Regions from separate parts of the Streptomyces sp. P3 genome, predicted to be linked through region 1. Evidence: riboswitches for the same ligand, from Rfam matches in the RefSeq annotation. Region 1 holds a riboswitch; each other region holds the start of a gene.

Region 1 (4,484 bases):
AGGAGGCCCCGTTGACCGTGAGGTGGGCCAGTTGCTGCGCGGCCGTCCAGTACATGGCGGAGAAGGGCGGCTCGGAGACGACGTGACCGTTGACCGCGACGGAGATGCGCAGGTCGTAGCCGGCGGGTTCGGCGTCGGAGTCGTCCAGGTAGGGCAGGAGGGGGTGGGTCCGCTCCGGGGGCGTCGTCCGCGCCTCGTCCAGAGCTTCCAGCGGAGTGACCCACGCAGACACCGATGTGGCGAACGACTTGCCGAGGAACGGGCCGAGGGGCACGTACTCCCAGGCCTGGATGTCACGGGCGGACCAGTCGTTGAGCAGGCACAGCCCGAAGACGTGCTCGCGGTAGTCGGCCAGCGCGACCGGACTGCCCTGCTTCGACGGCACGCCGACCACGAAGCCGACCTCGGCCTCGATGTCGAGTCGCCCCGACGGGCCGAAGACGGGGGCGGGATCGGAAGGCGCCTTGCGCTGGCCCGAGGGACGCACCACGTCCGTTCCGGAGACCACGACCGTGCCGGCACGCCCGTGGTAACCGATCGGCAGGTGCTTCCAGTTGGCGAGGAGCGTGTCGCCGGCGTCCGGGCGGAAGATCGCGCCGGCGTTTCGCGCGTGGTGTTCGGAGGAGTAGAAGTCGACGTAGTCGGCGACCTCGAAGGGGAGGTGCAGGGACACCGCGGACAGGGGATGCAGGAGCGGTTCGACGGTGGGGCGGTGAGCGGGGTCGGTGAGCCACTCCGTGAGCGCGTGCCGCACCTGCGACCAGACGGCACGGCCCGCCGCGAGCAGCGGGTTCAGGTTCGGCGCCGACAGCAGCTCCGCGTGGGGCGAGCCGAGCGCGCGGGCTGCCGCGCCCGCGTCCAGCACGTGCTCACCGAACCGGACGCCGACGGTCCGCCCGGTGGAGCCCGAGAGGGAGAACACGCCGTACGGGAGGTTGTGCGGGCCGAAGGGATCGCCCTCGGGAAGGTCGAAGGGGGGCATCGGTTACTGCCTCTCTTTCCTGCACTCTCTGGTGCTCGCCATGTCGTGGTCACCGGACGCCGGGCGGATGTCGCGCGGGTGCGGCGAGCCGGGCCACACGTTACGGCTGACCTGGCGAAAGCGACATGGGGGACAGGCCGGCGGGGCGTTTCGGCCCACGCTGCGACGTCCGGCCGCCTGCCTCCGGATGGTTCACGGTCCGGCCCGCGATCTCGAACCGGTGCGGAGTCCTCTGGCCGACCGCTCCCCGGCGAGGCGTCAGAAAACCGCTTCATTGAGCCAGTCCCGGGACGCGTCAAGGCCAGTCACGCAAAGGGAGTTGGCAGAACAGGGCAGGACCTGGACGTGGTCCGCTTCCCGTCGAACCCGAGGGGTACGGGATCCGTATTCTCTGATCATGGCCGCACCCACCGCATATGCCGCGCGCACCGCGTACTCCCTGATCGCCACAGACCTGGACGGAACGCTGCTCCGCGGCGACGACACCTTCTCCGACCGGTCGCTCGACGCGCTCGCGCGGGTGGCCGCCGCCGGCGCACGCCACCTGGTGGTGACGGGACGGCCCGCACCCCGGGTGCGGCCGCTCCTCGAACGCCTGCACAGCAGGGGACTCGCGGTGTGCGGACAGGGTGCGCAGCTGTACGACGCCGGAGCGGACCGGCTGCTGTGGTCGGTCACTCTGGACCGGGAGCTGGCGGAGACCGCGCTCGGCAAGATCGAAGCGGAGGTCGGGCAGTTGTACGCGGCGGTCGACCAGGACGGTGTCGACGGGCTCACGCTCATCGAGCCGGGCTACCGGATGCCCCACCCGACGCTGCCGGCGCTGCGGGTCGGCAGTCGCGACGACCTTTGGTGCGAGCCGATCAGCAAGGTGCTGCTGCGTCATCCCACCCTGTCCGACGACGAGTTGGCGGCGACGGCCCGCTCGGTGGTGGGCTCGCTCGCGACGGTCACCATGTCGGGTCCCGGCACGGTCGAACTGCAGCCCTGCGGGATCACCAAGGCGACGGGCCTGGCGCTGGCCGCGGAACACCTCGGGCTGCGGCCCGAGGACACCGTCGCCTTCGGGGACATGCCCAACGACATCCCGATGTTCGACTGGGCGGCGCGCGGTGTCGCCATGGCCAACGCCCATCCCGAACTCAGGGCAGTGGCCGACGAGGTGACGACGTCGAACGAGGACGACGGCGTGGCCGTCGTCCTCGAAAGACTGTTTCCGTGAGCCGTGAGCCGTGAGCCGTGAGCCGTGAGCCGTGAGCCGTGAGCCGTGAGCCGTGAGCCGTGAGCCGTGAGCCGGTGACCGCGTGAGCCGGTGGCCGGCGACCGTCACTCAGCCAGCCAGCCAGCCAGCCAGCCAGCCAGCCAGCCATCCGACCGTCAGCCATCCGATGGTCAGCCGGCCGACCGTCAGCCGGCCAGCAGTCTGCCGGAAGGGCGTCAGTAGGCGCCGAAGACGTTGTCGATCGAGCCGTAACGCGAGGCCGCGTAGTTGCAGGCGGCGGTGATGTTCGCGACCGGGTCGTAGGAGTCCCAGGAGGTGCCCTCGACGTGGTACGCGCGGAAGGTCGGGTCGATGACCTGCAGCAGGCCCTTGGACGGGATGCCCGCGGCGGCGTTGGAGTCCCAGAGGTTGATGGCGTAGGGGTTGCCCGAGGACTCGCGGATGACGTTGCGGTAGATGCCGTTGTACGTCCCCGGAATGCCGTGCTGCGACATGACCTGCAGGGAGGCGCGGATCCAGCCGTCGAGGTTGTCGGAGTAGCCGAGGCTGCTCGCGGTGGCGACGGTCGGTGCGGTGGCCGCGGAGGCGGTGGTGGCACCGATGAGCGGGAGCGCCAGTACGGCGACTCCGGTGCCGGCGACGGCGAGCTTGCGGGCGAGGCGGGAGGTGCGGGTGGAGCGCTGAGCGGCAGCGGACATGACGAGTTTTCCTCTCCGTCGCCTGCGAGGTGAGCTGTCGGGTTCGGGCGGGAGCTGCCCGGTCGCGTCCTGACGGTCGTGACTTCACCCCAAGCCATAGCGGATTGCCCGAAAAGATCTGGATGTCCAGAACGTCAGGGCAATTCGCTGCGGCGACCTACCTGGTTCCCCCGCTCCTGCCATGCGTTTCTCGGTGGGTGTTACGGGCGGCGGCAGGATTAGGCGTCCGCCCGACAGGCCGGGAACGTATGCGAGAGCACATGTCCGGAACAAGTGCCGGATTCACAGATGATCCCTATTGACCTTGGTCTGTGCCGTATGGGGTGCTTGATCCTTTGTGGGTGCAAAGCGTCAACTCGCTTGGCTGGGCGGTGGATCCAGGGATGGTGGATCATGACCGTTATGTCGGTGCCAGTGAGCCATGTCACGAGGAATCACGAGAGCGACTAATCGGGCATTAGCCTCAACTCGCTTGTTATGGAACATGGGAGAGGCGGATGGCTCTCTGTCGTACCCCCTGCGCTTCCCGTCGTGCTCCCCGTCGTGATCTCTGCACCCCTGCACCCCTGCACCCCTGCACCCCTGCGCCGCTGCGCCGCTGCGCCGCTGCCCACCTGCCCTGGCCCGCGTATCCCTGCCCCTGCTCGCGTGGCTGTGTGCCAGTGGTCCGCAGCCGTGCTTCCTGCCGTGCGCCCGTTGCGCCGGGATGGCTCCCGTGCGGCATGCGCGTGTCGTTCCGGCAGGGGCGGGCGGAGCCCGGGGCGGGGCCTGGGGCCGGTCGAGGCGGGGCTGGGTTCGTCGCCGGTCCGAGGCGGAAGGCTCGGTCGGGCGTCGGCCTCGGCGTGGAACATGATTCGGTGCTCCGCGGCAACCCGATGAGCATCTCTTCGTATGGGCTGATCAGAAACATCGAGGACGCGATCGGATACGGTCTGGCCCGATGCGTGCGCCTCGCGGGCGAGTGCATTCGCCCCCGGGGGACGTGGGGGCTATCAGTGATCGAAACGTGACCGGATACGCTGACTCGAGTGATGGCAGCGACCTATCGACATACCGCGTAATCGCCAGTAGACACCAGCAGACAGGAGACCCCTCGTGACCGTCGTCGGGCCGTTCGGGCTGAGCGTGCGGGACCAGGCTCTGGAAGCCGATGTCCAGGCCGGATTGGCGGCTGTCGAGGAAGGCTTGCTCGAGGCCACCAAGAGTGAGGTTCCGTTCATCACGGAGGCCGCCCAGCACCTGGTGCGGGCGGGCGGGAAGCGGTTCCGTCCGCTGCTCGTGATGCTCGCGTCGCAGTTCGGGGACAGGCACGCGCCGGGCATCGTGCCGTCTGCCGTGGTGGTGGAGCTGACGCACCTGGCCACGCTGTACCACGACGACGTGATGGACGAGGCCGCCGTGCGACGCGGGGTTCCCAGCGCGAACGCCCGCTGGGGCAACTCGGTGGCCGTCCTCACCGGTGACTTCCTCTTCGCGCGCGCCTCGCACATCCTGGCCGACCTCGGTCCGGAGGCGGTGCGGGTGCAGGCGGAGGCGTTCGAGCGGCTGGTCACCGGCCAGATCCTGGAGACGGCGGGGCCCA
Region 2 (4,484 bases), 6.5 Mb from region 1:
GCGCAGCCTGGTCGTGGTGTTGCCGTTGGCGCCGTAGCCCACGTAGTACGTCGTGAGGTGGTCGTACTCGGCGAGGGCGCCGCCGCGCGGGGTGGCGAAGAGATCGTCCGGGGAACGGACGTCGACGGCGTTCCAGAAGTTGTTGAGATCGGACACGCGGTCGTTGGGGCCGCCGGCGGACACGGGCGTGGCGACGTACTCGAGGACGTACGGCCCGTCGAGCCGCCGCGTGAACCAGACGGTCGCGCCGGCGGGCACGTCGATCTCGAGGCTCCCGCAGGAGGCGGCGACCGTGCCGCCCTGCTCCCGCTCGACGGCCCACCGGCCGAGCCCGTGCCGGAAGTCGTCGTGGGCGAGGAGCCGCCGGCGGCGGGGCGCGGCGCTCGCCGTCGTCGCGGGTGCGAGGGCGGCCAGGGCGGCGGAGGCGGCGAGTGTGCCGAATGCTCTGCGCGTCGTCGTCACGGGATGCGGCTCCTTCGGGTGGGACCGGGGCGGCGGGGCGGCTTCGGTGTGCGGCGGGCCCCGCGCAGACGCCCGGTCGGCGTCCGTCGGGTCCCGGGCCGACGCCGAAAGCGCTTGCCGTCTGACCGGACCACTGTGTCCGTATCGGCCTCGCCTGTCGACGGTGCGACCGGACACGCCACAGGACCGCAATCGAACGATCATGAATGAGCGGAGCCGGCGGTGTCCGTGACGCACGCACGCCGGACACGCCGAAGGCCGGCCCCGGATCGTGCGATCGGGGTCCGGCCTCGGGCTGCGTGTCGGGCGCGGGGGCGTCGGCGGTGTCAGCCGACGGAGACGCCGTGGGCGCGGAGGTAGGCGACCGGGTCGACGTCCGAGCCGTAGTCCGGCGTGGTGCGGATCTCGAAGTGCAGGTGCGGTCCGGTCACGTTGCCCGTCGCGCCGGAGAGCCCGACCTGCTGGCCCGCGCCGACGGTCTGGCCGGCCGAGACGGAGAGCTGGGACAGGTGGGCGTACTGGGCGTAGTAGCCGTCGTTCAGCTTGATGACGACCTGGTTGCCGTAGGCGCCGCCCCATCCCGCGGAGACGACGGTGCCCGCGGCGACGGCCTTCAGCGAGGTGCCGGTCGGGACGACGAAGTCGACGCCGGTGTGGTAGCCGCTGGACCACATGCTGCCCGACTGGTGGTACGGGGTGCCGACGGTCGCGCCGGACACGGGCAGGGTGAAGCCGCTCGCGCTGCTCTCGGCGGCCTGGGCGGCCGCCTTCGCGGAGGACCCGGAGGACGACGACTTCGACGCCTCCGGGGACTTCGAGGTCGTCGCGGACCTCGAGGACTTCGCGAAGGAGTGCGCCGAGGACGAAGAAGACGACGAACCGGACGACTTGGGGGCGCCGGACGCGGCCTTCGCGCCGATGGACAGCTTGAGGCCGGGGTGGATCAGCGAGGGGTCGGCGCCGACGGCCTCACGGTTGTCCTGGTACAGCTTCTTCCAGCCGCCGCCGACGTGCTGCTCGGCCGCGATCTTCGAGAGGTAGTCGCCGGAGCGCACGGTGTAGGTCGTGGCGGCGGACTTCCGGGTCACCGGAGCGGTCGGCGCGGCCTTTTGGGAAACCGTCTGCGCGACGGCCCGGGAGACGCCCTGGGGCGCGGACTCCGGAGTTGCCGCGTGGGCGCCGGAGGCGGCCATGAACGGAAGGGCGAGCGCGGCACCACCGGTTCCGGCGGCGGCTATGGAACGGGTGAGGCGCTGGGCCTTGGGACGGCGGTGCTTACCCTTCGCGGGCATGACGAATTCCTCTCCGGCGCCTGCGAGGTGAGCTGTCGGGTGCGGACTGGAGATGTCCGGCCGCGTCGGGACGCGGCTTTACCCCGAGCCTGTTCCGGGACCGGAACAGGCGGTGATGCCTGTGGGTCCCCCGCTCCTGCCGTGTACGGGTGAGTGTGCGGATTCCGGGCGGCGGCAGGATTGGGCGTCCGTCCGGATTGGTGTGGAACGTAAGCGACCGGGACGCACAGGGACAAGCAGAGGTTGCACGGTGATGGCTTTTATCTTGATCCGCCGCCTGAATTCCCGGTCACGCTCCGTGAATCAGAACAGCCTTTTCGGCGCAAGCACCCTGGAAATCCGCATGAATTACGTGAACATGACGGGCGACGTACGGTCACGGATATGACGCTGCTCACGTGACGCTTCTCCAGCTTTTCCTGTTCCAGAGCGAGTTGGAACGAAGAATCCAATTCGGACAGAAACCTCAGATGCGACGCAGTCGGATAACCGTCGCATCAAGGTCGCCTCGCAGCCCCGTGCCCATTCCGTGATGCAGAAGCACCGCACCTCGGTGGATTTCACCAGTTTCACGGCATTCGTACGACGCCGTCGGGTCGAGTCCGCGCAGCCGCAGCGCCGGAACGGGCTCGCCGAACCGCTGCGCCTGGAGCCAGGCGAGGACGACCGTCTCGTCGCCGAGCACGTACTGGACGGCGCTCAGGCCGCCCGCCGGGGGACGCAGCCGATACAGGTCGCCCTGCTGCACGATCGTCCGGATGTCCTTGTAGAGGTCCACCCACCGGCGGGCCTCGGCGAGCTCCTCCTCACTCCACTCGGCGAGGTCCCCGCCGACGCCGAGCACCCCGGCCATCGCGCTGACGAACCGGAAGCGCAGCGAGCTGACCCGCCCGTTGAGCTGCGTGTTGGGGCTGTCGGTGACCCACGCGGCCATGACCCGGGCGGGGTGGATCTGGCTGAAGCCGTGCTGGATGTCGAGCCGGTCCAGCGGGTCGGTGTTGTCGGAGGTCCACACCTGGTCGGTGCGGCTCATGATCCCCAGGTCGACTCGTCCGCCGCCGCCCGAGCAGGACTCGAAGGCGACGCCCGGGTGGGCCGCCCGCAGCCGGTCCAGGAGGCCGTACAGGGCCCGTACGTGGTCCACCCACAGGCGTTGCGGGTAGGGGTCGTCCGGCCAGCCGGCGTCGGTGAAGCAGCGGTTGAAGTCCCACTTGACGTAGTCGATCGGCGCGCTGGACAAGAGCCCGTCCAGCTGTTCCCAGAGGTATTCCCGGACGTCTTCACGCGCGAGGTTCAACATGAGCTGATTACGGAACTCCGTCCGCTTTCGTCCTGTTTGGAACTGTACCCAGTCCGGGTGCGCCCGGTAGAGGTCGCTGTCCGGGTTGACCATCTCGGGCTCCACCCAGATGCCGAACTGCATGCCGAGGGCGCGCACGTAGTCGGCGAGGGGCTTCAGCCCGTTCGGGAAGCGGTCCGGGTTGGGCTGCCAGTCGCCGAGCCCGGCGTGGTCGCCGGTGCGGGCCCCGAACCAGCCGTCGTCCACCACGAAGAGCTCGACGCCGATCGCCGCGGCGCGCCGGGCGAGGGTCGCCTGCTGCTCCTCGGAGATGTCGAAGTAGGTGGCCTCCCAGGAGTTGAACAGCACCGGCCGGTCCTGCTCGGCGTCCGGGACGACATGGGCCCGCTGGTAGGCGTGCCAGGCGCGGCTCGCCCCGCCGAAGCCGGCGTCGCTCCACAGGCCGGCGAAGACCGGCGTGGTGAAGGAGTCGCCCGCCGCGAGACGCAGCAGGCCCGAGTCGTCGTACCCGGCGCCGCCGGTGATCTGCACGCGCGCGTCGGGGAGCCGGGCGACGGCGATCCGCCAGGATCCCGACCAGCCGAGGGCACAGCCGTAGACCTCGCCGCGCTCCTCGATGGCGTCGGTGTCGAGGGCGACCCAGGGCAGGTGCTGGTGGCCGGTGTGGCCGCGACGGCTGCCGATGACCGTCTCGCCGTGGCCGAGCGGGGTGCGCGCGAGCCGCGACTCGGCGGCCCAACGGCCGTGCAGCTGCGACAGCCGCCAGTCGTCCCGCTCGGGCAGGGTCCAGGTGGCCGAGTCCGCGCGGAGCAGCTCCAGCGGCTGCTCGCCCTCGTTGCGCAGGGTCGTCCACCGCTCGACGACGTCGCCGCGCATCCGGTAGTGCAGGGTGACGGCGAGTCCGTTGTCCCGGAAGCGCAGCCGCAGTTCGTCGCCGTCCCGCTCGTGCGCCTCGAAGGTCCACTCGGTGCCGCGACGCTCGTCGGTACGCACCGACAGGGCGGGCCGGACGAACCGGGGGCCACCCTCGACCGGGTACTCCTCACGGCCGTCGAGCGGGGACTCGAAGGACGCCCCGCGCTCCGACCACGGAAGCGCGGCCAGGGCCTCGGCGTCGGCGAGGGCGATGGCCGGGCCCCAGTGCAGATGGACCAGTTCGTCCGCCTCGGTGAGGTGGAGGGCATAACTGCTGGTGGGCCCGGAAAGGACCCAGGTGCGGCCGGCGTCGGCGATCTCGGGCATCAAAAACCCCCACTGATACGAACAGGTGCGATCAAGCGTCAACATCATCGAACGCGGTCCGCCCGTCGGGCAACTTCCGGCGGACGACGCCCCACCTGGGCGGACGTCCGACCTGGGCGGCCTGCGGTCGCCCCGTTGCCCCGACGACCGGTGTCGTATGGTCGAGGAGGTCCTGTCGGCCACCACGA
Region 3 (4,484 bases), 1.3 Mb from region 1:
CGGCCGAGGAGGTGCGGGAGATCGCCCGGGCCCGCCTGCGTCCCGACAACCGCGCGGTGCTCGTCTACGAGCCCACCGCCCCCGAAGCCCCCGCCGACCAGGACGAGAACGAGGAGGCGGCCCGGTGACCGAGCTCGCCACGATGGACTTCCACCCCCAGCCCCTGGCGGGCGAGGCCAAGCCGTGGGCGTTCCCGGCGCCCGAGCGCACCGCCCTGGCCAACGGCCTGACTGTGCTGCACTGCCACCGCCCCGGTCAGCAGGTCGTCGCCGTCGAGATCCTGCTCGACGCCCCGCTGGACGCGGAACCGGCCGGTCTCGACGGCCTCGCCACGATCATGGCGCGCGCCTTCACCGAGGGCACCGACAAACACTCCGCCGAGGAGTTCGCCGCCGAACTGGAGCGCTGCGGCGCCACCCTGGACGCGCACGCCGACCACCCCGGCGTCCGCATCAGCCTCGAGGTCCCGGCCTCGCGCCTGACCAAGGGCCTCGGTCTGCTCGCCGACGCCCTCAGGGCGCCCGCGTTCGCCGACAGCGAGGTCGAGCGCCTCGTGCGCAACCGCCTGGACGAGATCCCGCACGAGCTGGCCAACCCCTCCCGGCGCGCCGCCAAGGAGCTCTCCAAGGAGCTGTTCCCGGCCACGGCCCGTATGTCGCGTCCGCGGCAGGGCACCGCCGAGACGGTAGAGAAGATCGACTCCACGTCCGTCCGGGCCTTCTACGACAAGCACGTCCGCCCCGCGACGGCCACCGCCGTGGTCGTCGGCGACCTCACGGGGGTCGATCTGGACACGCTCCTGGGCGACACCCTGGGCGCCTGGACGGGCTCCGCCGCCGAGCCCCGGCCGGTGCCCCCGGTGACCGCCGACGACGCCGGCCGGGTCGTCATCGTGGACCGCCCGGGCGCCGTCCAGACGCAGCTGCTGATCGGCCGGATCGGCGCCGACCGGCACGACCGCGTGTGGCCCGCCCAGGTGCTCGGCACCTACTGTCTCGGCGGCACCCTCACCTCCCGTCTGGACCGCGTCCTGCGTGAGGAGAAGGGCTACACCTACGGCGTCCGCGCCTTCGGGCAGGTCCTGCGGTCCGCGCCGGACGGCTCGGGCGCCGCGATGCTCGCCATCAGCGGCTCCGTCGACACCCCGAACACCGGTCCCGCGCTGGACGACCTGTGGAAGGTGCTGCGCACCCTCGCCGCCGAAGGGCTGACCGACGCCGAGCGGGACGTCGCCGTGCAGAACCTGGTCGGCGTGGCGCCGCTGAAGTTCGAGACCGCGGCGGCCGTCGCGAGCACGCTGGCCGACCAGGTCGAGCAGCACCTGCCCGACGACTACCAGGCGACGCTGTACCAGCAGCTCGCCGCGACCGGCACGGTGGAGGCCACCGCGGCGGCCGTGAACGCCTTCCCGGTGGACCGGCTGGTGACGGTTCTGGTGGGCGACGCGGCCCGGATCAAGGAGCCCGTCGAGGCCCTCGGCATCGGCGAGGTGAAGGTCGTGTCCGCCGAGTAGCAACCGGCCGCCGCGGCAACGGCACGCACGCGCAGGGGCCCTGGTCGACCGAGCGTCACCAGGGCTTCTGTTTGTCCGAATTGGGGTGGAGGTTGCCTGTCTGCTCTGTGGGATGCGCTACAAAAATCGTGATCCGTTTGAGGATTGATCCCCGCGCCGCTTAGCTTCATCCGGGCTGTCCGTCAGGCACTGCGCCGCAGCCGCGGCACCGGACAGTCATCGCCGAGTCCCCGTACGGCGCGAGCCAGGGGAGCCGGGGACCCACTTGTGAAGTCCCTGGGGTGAATCGGACGCCCGCGTGCACGCGAGGGGGTCCGTAGGAGACCTTCCTGCTCCGAACCCGTCAGCTAACCCGGTAGGCGAGAGGGAAGGAAAGGACACCCCTGACTTCATGGCGTTCACCTGCGCCACCGGGAAGCACCGCCGGCCCAGCCGGATGCAGCGCTCCACCGCTCGCGCGGTCGGCGTGGCGGCGCTCACCACCACCGGTGTGATGGCCACCGTCGCCTCCACCCCGGCCTTCGCGGCCGAGCCCACCCCCGAGCAGACCGGTCTGATCCCCGTCGTCACGGCCGGCGAGTCCGTCGCCGAGTCCGTCGCCGACCAGGTCGACGAGCAGGTCGCCGCGCAGAAGCAGGCCGCCTTCGAGGAGGCTTCCCGCAAGGCCGCCGCCAAGAAGGCCGTGGAGGAGCGCGAGGCACGCGTGCGTGCCGCCCGCGAGGCCGAGCGCAAGCGTCTCAACGCCTTCGTGCCGCCGATCACCGCCTCCTACGTCTCCACCGGCTACCAGGCCAGCAGCTCGCTGTGGTCCTCCGGCAGCCACACGGGCATCGACTTCCACGCGGCCAGCGGCACCACCGTGCACGCGGTCGGCTCCGGCACCGTGGTCGAGGCCGGCTGGGGCGGCGCCTACGGCAACCAGGTCGTCCTGAAGATGAACGACGGGACGTACACGCAGTACGGTCACCTGTCGTCCATCGAGGTGTCGGTGGGCCAGACGGTCACCCCGGGCCAGCGCATCGGGCTGTCCGGCGCGACGGGCAACGTCACCGGCCCGCATCTGCACTTCGAGGCCCGCACGACCCCCGAGTACGGCTCGGACATCGACCCGGTCGCCTATCTCCGGGGGCACGGCGTCAACGTCTGACGAATGACGGCGACAGATCGTTCGGCCCCGGCCCCTCGGCCGGGGCTTTCGCCGTTTCCGGGGGTCCGCTGTCCAAAAAATATCCCTGGATTCCGGCTCCCCGTCGGAAATTCCCGCTCATTGCAATAGAGTCACGGAACACACGTCAACCGTCGACGTTTCACGGGGATTAAGGCGGAGGTCCGTCATGCGAATTCCGGCGCACTCGGTGTGCACGGCCATCCGGGACGACATCGTCGCGGGTGTCTACGAACGCGGCAGCCGCCTCACCGAGGAACTCCTCGCCCGTCGCTACGGCGTCTCGCGTGTCCCCGTCCGCGAGGCGCTGCGCACACTGGAGGCCGAGGGCTTCGTCGTCACCCGGCGGCACGCGGGCGCGTGTGTGGCGGAGCCCACCGAGCAGGAGGCCGCGGACCTGCTGGAGATGCGGCTGCTGCTGGAGCCGCTCGGTGCCTCCCGGGCCGCCCAGCGGCGCACGGAGGCCCATCTGAAGGTGCTGCGCGGCCTGGTCCGGCTGGGTCAGGAGCGGGCCAGGAGAGGCAACAGCGAGGATCTGCGCTCTCTTGGGGGCTGGTTCCACGAGACGCTCGCACAGGCCTCCGGAAGTCCCGCCCTCTCGTCGATGCTCACCCAGCTCCGGCACAAGATCGCCTGGATGTACGCGGTGGAGGCGCCGGCCGATCCCGTGGCGTCCTGGGCGGAGCACGGCGCCATCGTGGACGCGGTGACGCGCGGCGACGGGGAGCGCGCGCGGGCTGTCACGGCGCTGCACACCGAGCGCGCGACGCTCGCGCACCGGCTGCGGTTCTCCAGGGGATCCGAGAGCGCAGACCGTGTGAGGACCTCGCAACCTCCCGTAAACATGACCGGTCTGCGGCATTAACACGGGAGCCGTATACAAAGAAGAAGTAATTCGCGGGGGATTACTCATGCTGCCCGTGAACAGGAAAAGCGAAGGGCTCGCCCGGTAATTCGGACGAGCCCTTCGCCGCATAATGCGGCGGTGCTCAGACGGTCTCGGGGAGTTCTTCGAGCCCCTCGGCGACCAGCTTCGCCAGCCGGTCGAGCGCGGCGTCCGCGCCCTCGGCGTCGGAGGCGAGGACGATCTCCTCGCCGCCCTGGGCGCCCAGGCCGAGAACGGCCAGCATGGAGGCCGCGTTGACGGGGTTGCCGTCGGCCTTGGCGATCGTCACGGGGATGCCTGCGGCCGTGGCGGCCCGGACGAAGATGGAAGCGGGGCGGGCGTGGAGGCCCTCGGCCCAGCCGACGTTGACGCGGCGCTCAGCCATGTGATGCTGCCCTTCGGTGTCTCAGGTTGTCTAGACCAGTGTTCCACACGTGAAGCGTGTGAGGGACGGTCCCTGGGTGTCCCGTCACCATGTGGCCGTCGGATCGCGGCCTCGACCCGACGTGCGTCCTCCAGACTGCCTCGCGCTGTTGTCGGAAGCGAGCCGTAGTGTGGGCCCCATGCAGAGCGCGTCGGACCGGCACGAGTACCCCGCCCACTGGGAGGCCGACGTGGTGCTGCGCGACGGCGGCACCGCGCGCGTGCGCCCCATCACCGTCGACGACGCCGAGCGCCTGGTCAGCTTCTACGAGCAGGTCTCGGACGAGTCGAAGTACTACCGCTTCTTCGCGCCCTACCCGCGCCTGTCCGCGAAGGACGTCCACCGCTTCACGCACCACGACTTCGTGGACCGGGTGGGACTCGCGGCCACGGTCGGCGGCGAGTTCATCGCCACCGTGCGTTACGACCGCATCGGCGCCGACGGCATGGCCGCCTCCGCGCCGGCCGACGAGGCCGAGGTGGCCTTCCTCGTGCAG
Region 4 (4,484 bases), 1.5 Mb from region 1:
CTGGCCAGCCGCAACCAGCAGATCGCCGTGGCGCAGAAGGTGCTCGCGGCCAAGGGCGTAGGCGCGTGGGGCACGTGCGGGCTGACCTCCGGGCTCACCAAGGAGAACGGCGCGCTGGCCGTGGACACCGGAGTGGCGGGCGATTCGTCGGAATCATCCGGCTCCTCGGGTTTGTCCGACCTGTCCAGGGGGTTGTCGGGTTCGTCGGGCTCGTCGAGCTCCTCGGATTCCGGCGGCTCGACCGGCTCCGGCGACTCCAGCGGTTCGACCGGGTCGTCCGACTCGCCTGACTCGTCCGGTGATTCCACGAGTTCACCCTCGGCGTCACCTTCGTCCCCTTCGTCACCATCGGCCGTCACGGGCGACTCCGACGGCGCCGGCCGTCAGGGAGGCCCGCGGGCGGCCGACGGCTCGCCCACGGGGACACCGGAAGCGGTCAACCCGGACAAGTCGGGCCAGGAGGCGGGTTCCTGGAACCTCGTCGACACCGGTTCCCTCGGCTCCGGCCGCCATCGCGGCACCACGGCCGACGAGCCGGCGGCCAAGGGTGCCGACATCGAGGCGGGCGGTGCGTCCACCGCCTCCGCGGGCCGGCACGCCGCGGCCACCTATGTGGTCCAGGAGGGCGACTCCCTCGCCTCCATCGCCGACTCCCTTGGCCTCCACGGCGGATGGCGTGCCCTCTACGCCGAGAACAAGGACGTCATCGGCGCCGATCCGAGCGACATCGCTCCCGGTCAGACCCTCGACACAGGGGTCCAATAGGGCGCAAAGCCCAAGAAAATCAGCGGGAGTTCACGTCACACTTCGCGGTGAATGTCCGCTTTGGTGAAAGTGTGGGATGAGTCTCAGAAGCCCTGATCGTCTTTGAAATTCCGCGGATCGCGTGTCTACGGTCGTGACCGCTCGGCAACCCGAGCCCCGGCCGTCGCAACGCCGAATCCTGCCAGCGGCTGCCCGGGAACAGTCGTCGCGTCAAGCGCCGTAGGCAGGAGCGGGGGACCCAAGGTAAGTGCCGAACCGGGAAGTCACCGGAGCGGCTTGGGGTGAAGCCACACCTCCACGGAGCGGAAGTCTCCGGCGGAGGAGTGGCCGGGCAACTCACACGGCCCGAACCCGACAGCTCACCTCGCAGGCGTCGGTGAGGGGATCCACCATGCTGTTTTCCGGTAAGGGCAAGCACCGCCGTCCGTCCAAGGCCACCCGTGCCGCCGCTCTGGCCGGCGTCACCGGCGTCGCCATCGCCGCACCGCTGCTGGCGGCCGGCAACGCCTCCGCCGCCACCGCCTCCGAGTGGGACGCGGTCGCCCAGTGCGAGTCCGGCGGCGACTGGTCCATCAACACCGGCAACGGCTACTACGGCGGCCTGCAGTTCTCGTCCTCCACCTGGGCCGCGTACGGCGGCACGCAGTACGCCTCGCAGGCCAACCAGGCCTCCAAGGCCCAGCAGATAGCCATCGGCGAGAAGGTCCTCGCGGGCCAGGGCAAGGGCGCCTGGCCGGTCTGCGGCAAGGGTCTGTCCGGCGCCTCCTACGACGGCGGCAGCGCCGCCTCCTCGAACTCGGGCTCCTCCGGCTCGTCGGACAGCGGCAGCAGCTCCCGCTCGACCGAGCAGAAGAGCAGCTCCCGCTCCACCGACCGTCCGGCGGCCGCCAAGAAGTCCAAGACGGTCACCACCCCGACCGGCAAGAAGGTCAAGAAGGGCGACGGCGAGTACAAGGTCGTCAAGGGCGACACCCTCAGCTCCATCGCCGAGAAGCACAAGGTCGAGGGTGGCTGGCAGAAGCTGTTCGAGCTGAACAAGGACATCGTCCAGGACGCCGACCTCATCTACCCGGGTCAGCAGCTGCACCTGAAGTGACAGCCGGCTGCCGACGCGGCCACCGTGCCCTCCCGATGAAGGTCGGCACCCTGAGAACCGCGTGACGGCCCCCCGTCCCCACGAGCCCCCCGTTCCGGTGCGTGTTCCCCCGTACGCACCGGGACGGGGTTTTCTCTTGCGCTCTTCCGGCCGGCGCGCTCCCGGCCGCCGCTCTTCCGGCCGTCGTTCGTCCAGCCGCCGCGCTCCCGGCCGGCGTTCTCCAGACCGCTTTCCTCCCGGCCGACGTTCTTCCGGCCGCTGCACTTCCGGCCTCCGGGCCTCCCGGCCGCCGTCCTTGCGGTCCTTCCGTTCCTTCGGGTCCTGTGGCAGCCGCCCGTCAGGCAGCCGTCCGTCAGGCCGTCGGCCTCCCGGGCCGCGTGGTGTTTTCCCGGCCTTTCGGGCCGCTTTCCCCAGCCGCTTTGTTCCGGACAGGAACAATGTGTACGGTCAGTCCGTCCACGGGACGGTCGGTCGGTGGCCGACGCCCCGGAGGCGGTTAGGCTCTAGGCGCAAGGCCACGCGCCGCGCACTTTCAGCGTCACATCCCATGAAGGAGATGCTCGTGCCGTCCATCGACGTCGTCGTAGCCCGGGAAATCCTGGACTCCCGAGGCAACCCCACGGTCGAGGTCGAGGTAGGCCTCGACGACGGCAGCACGGGTCGTGCCGCCGTTCCGTCCGGCGCCTCCACGGGTGCCTTCGAGGCCATCGAGCTGCGCGACGGTGACCCGAACCGCTACCAGGGCAAGGGTGTCGAGAAGGCCGTCCTCGCCGTCATCGAGCAGATCGGCCCGGAGCTCGTCGGCTACGACGCCACCGAGCAGCGCCTGATCGACCAGGCCATGTTCGACCTGGACGCCACCGACAACAAGGGCTCGCTCGGCGCCAACGCCATCCTCGGCGTCTCGCTCGCCGTCGCCCACGCCGCCTCCGAGGCCAGCGACCTGCCGCTGTTCCGCTACCTGGGCGGCCCGAACGCGCACCTGCTGCCCGTTCCGATGATGAACATCCTGAACGGCGGCTCGCACGCCGACTCCAACGTGGACATCCAGGAGTTCATGATCGCCCCGATCGGCGCGGAGTCCTTCTCCGAGGCCCTGCGCTGGGGCGCCGAGGTCTACCACACCCTCAAGAAGGTGCTGAAGACCAAGGGCCTGTCCACCGGCCTCGGCGACGAGGGCGGCTTCGCCCCGAACCTGGAGTCCAACCGCGCCGCGCTCGACCTCATCATCGAGGCCATCCAGCAGGCCGGTTACGTCCCCGGTGAGCAGATCGCGCTCGCGCTCGACGTCGCCGCGTCCGAGTTCTACAAGGACGGCAAGTACGAGTTCGAGGGCAAGTCCCGCTCGGCCGCCGAGATGACCGAGTACTACGAGGAGCTCGTCTCCGCGTACCCGCTCGTCTCCATCGAGGACCCGCTGTACGAGGACGACTGGGCCGGCTGGAAGGTCATCACCGACAAGCTGGGCGACAAGGTCCAGATCGTCGGCGACGACCTCTTCGTCACCAACCCGGAGCGCCTGGCCCGCGGCATCGACGAGGGCTCCGCCAACGCCCTGCTCGTCAAGGTCAACCAGATCGGCTCGCTGACCGAGACCCTGGACGCCGTCGAGATGGCCCAGCGCAACGGCTTCAAGTGCATGATGTCCCACCGCTCCGGCGAGACCGAGGACGTCACCATCGCCGACCTCGCCGTCGCGGTGAACTGTGGTCAGATCAAGACCGGCGCCCCGGCCCGCTCGGACCGCGTCGCCAAGTACAACCAGCTGCTGCGCATCGAGGAGATCCTCGACGACGCCGCGGTGTACGCGGGCCGCTCCGCCTTCCCGCGGTTCCGCTCCGCGAACCACTGAGCGCGGCAACGGCTGACCCCACCCGGGGTAAGGCCTAGCCAGTCGCACGAACGTCCCCGTACTCGGTCCCGTACCGTGTGCGGGGACGTACGCACGTGGGAGACGGGAGGCGCAGCACATGGCCGTGAAGGACCGGGACCGTTTCTCCACCGCGACCAGGATCAAGCTGCTCGGCGAGCAGACCGCGGCCCGTGTCTACCGTTCGCAGACCAAGCGCCAGGCCCGCCGCTCCCGCCTCACCGGCCGCGCGGCCCTGCTGGCGCTCGTCCTGTGCACGCTGATCGTGGCCCTGGCCTACCCGATGCGCCAGTACGTGTCCCAGCGCGCCGAGATCGCCGACCTGGAGCGCGAGAAGCAGCAGGCCGCCGAGCGCGTCGAGCAGCTGCGCGACCTCAAGGCGCGCTGGCAGGACGACGCGTACGCCGAGCAGCAGATCCGGCTGCGGCTGCACTACGTACTGCCGGGGGAGACCGGCTTCGTCGTCGTCGACCCGGACGCCGCGAGGCGCTCGCGCGCCGACCTCGGTGGGGCCGACCGCCCCTGGTACTCCAACGTCTGGGACGGGGTCGACAAGTCCGACGCCTCCGACCACTGACCGACCGACCGATGGAAAGACAGGCATGCAGACGCCCCCGCCGACCACTCCGCGCACCGAGCCCACCGACGCGGACGTCGAGGCCTTCAAGCAGCAGCTCGGACGCCCGCCGCGCGGCCTGCGCGCGATCGCGCACCGCTGCCCGTGCGGTCATCCGGACGTCGTCGAGACGGCCC

What was found. A riboswitch is a leader RNA that binds a small molecule or an ion and turns the genes downstream of it on or off. The one in region 1 is predicted to bind cyclic di-AMP.
Positions count from the first base shown of each region.
Region 2: linked by a shared signal. The riboswitch ahead of C6376_RS34880 (LysM peptidoglycan-binding domain-containing M23 family metallopeptidase) and the one ahead of C6376_RS06165 (transglycosylase SLT domain-containing protein) in region 1 are both predicted to bind cyclic di-AMP.
Region 3: linked by a shared signal. The riboswitch ahead of C6376_RS00220 (M23 family metallopeptidase) and the one ahead of C6376_RS06165 (transglycosylase SLT domain-containing protein) in region 1 are both predicted to bind cyclic di-AMP.
Region 4: linked by a shared signal. The riboswitch ahead of C6376_RS13165 (transglycosylase family protein) and the one ahead of C6376_RS06165 (transglycosylase SLT domain-containing protein) in region 1 are both predicted to bind cyclic di-AMP.

Region 1 covers NZ_CP028369.1:1,375,208-1,379,691, reverse strand. Annotated here, with positions in the region: gene fahA (fumarylacetoacetase) at 1-982, opposite strand, end outside; gene C6376_RS06170 (HAD family hydrolase) at 1,380-2,204, shown strand; gene C6376_RS06165 (transglycosylase SLT domain-containing protein) at 2,420-2,902, opposite strand; cyclic di-AMP (ydaO/yuaA leader) riboswitch at 2,907-3,127, opposite strand; gene C6376_RS06160 (polyprenyl synthetase family protein) at 3,998-4,484, shown strand, end outside.
Region 2 covers NZ_CP028369.1:7,901,677-7,906,160, reverse strand. Annotated here, with positions in the region: gene C6376_RS34885 (DUF6250 domain-containing protein) at 1-462, opposite strand, end outside; gene C6376_RS34880 (LysM peptidoglycan-binding domain-containing M23 family metallopeptidase) at 789-1,754, opposite strand; cyclic di-AMP (ydaO/yuaA leader) riboswitch at 1,759-1,916, opposite strand; gene C6376_RS34875 (alpha-galactosidase) at 2,221-4,296, opposite strand.
Region 3 covers NZ_CP028369.1:72,549-77,032, reverse strand. Annotated here, with positions in the region: gene C6376_RS00230 (pitrilysin family protein) at 1-128, shown strand, start outside; gene C6376_RS00225 (pitrilysin family protein) at 125-1,513, shown strand; cyclic di-AMP (ydaO/yuaA leader) riboswitch at 1,724-1,890, shown strand; gene C6376_RS00220 (M23 family metallopeptidase) at 1,905-2,660, shown strand; gene C6376_RS00215 (GntR family transcriptional regulator) at 2,848-3,543, shown strand; gene C6376_RS00210 (HPr family phosphocarrier protein) at 3,668-3,949, opposite strand; gene C6376_RS00200 (bifunctional GNAT family N-acetyltransferase/acetate--CoA ligase family protein) at 4,128-4,484, shown strand, end outside.
Region 4 covers NZ_CP028369.1:2,918,754-2,923,237, forward strand. Annotated here, with positions in the region: gene C6376_RS13160 (transglycosylase family protein) at 1-765, shown strand, start outside; cyclic di-AMP (ydaO/yuaA leader) riboswitch at 971-1,153, shown strand; gene C6376_RS13165 (transglycosylase family protein) at 1,157-1,861, shown strand; gene eno (phosphopyruvate hydratase) at 2,418-3,713, shown strand; gene C6376_RS13175 (septum formation initiator family protein) at 3,832-4,308, shown strand; gene C6376_RS13180 (DUF501 domain-containing protein) at 4,334-4,484, shown strand, end outside.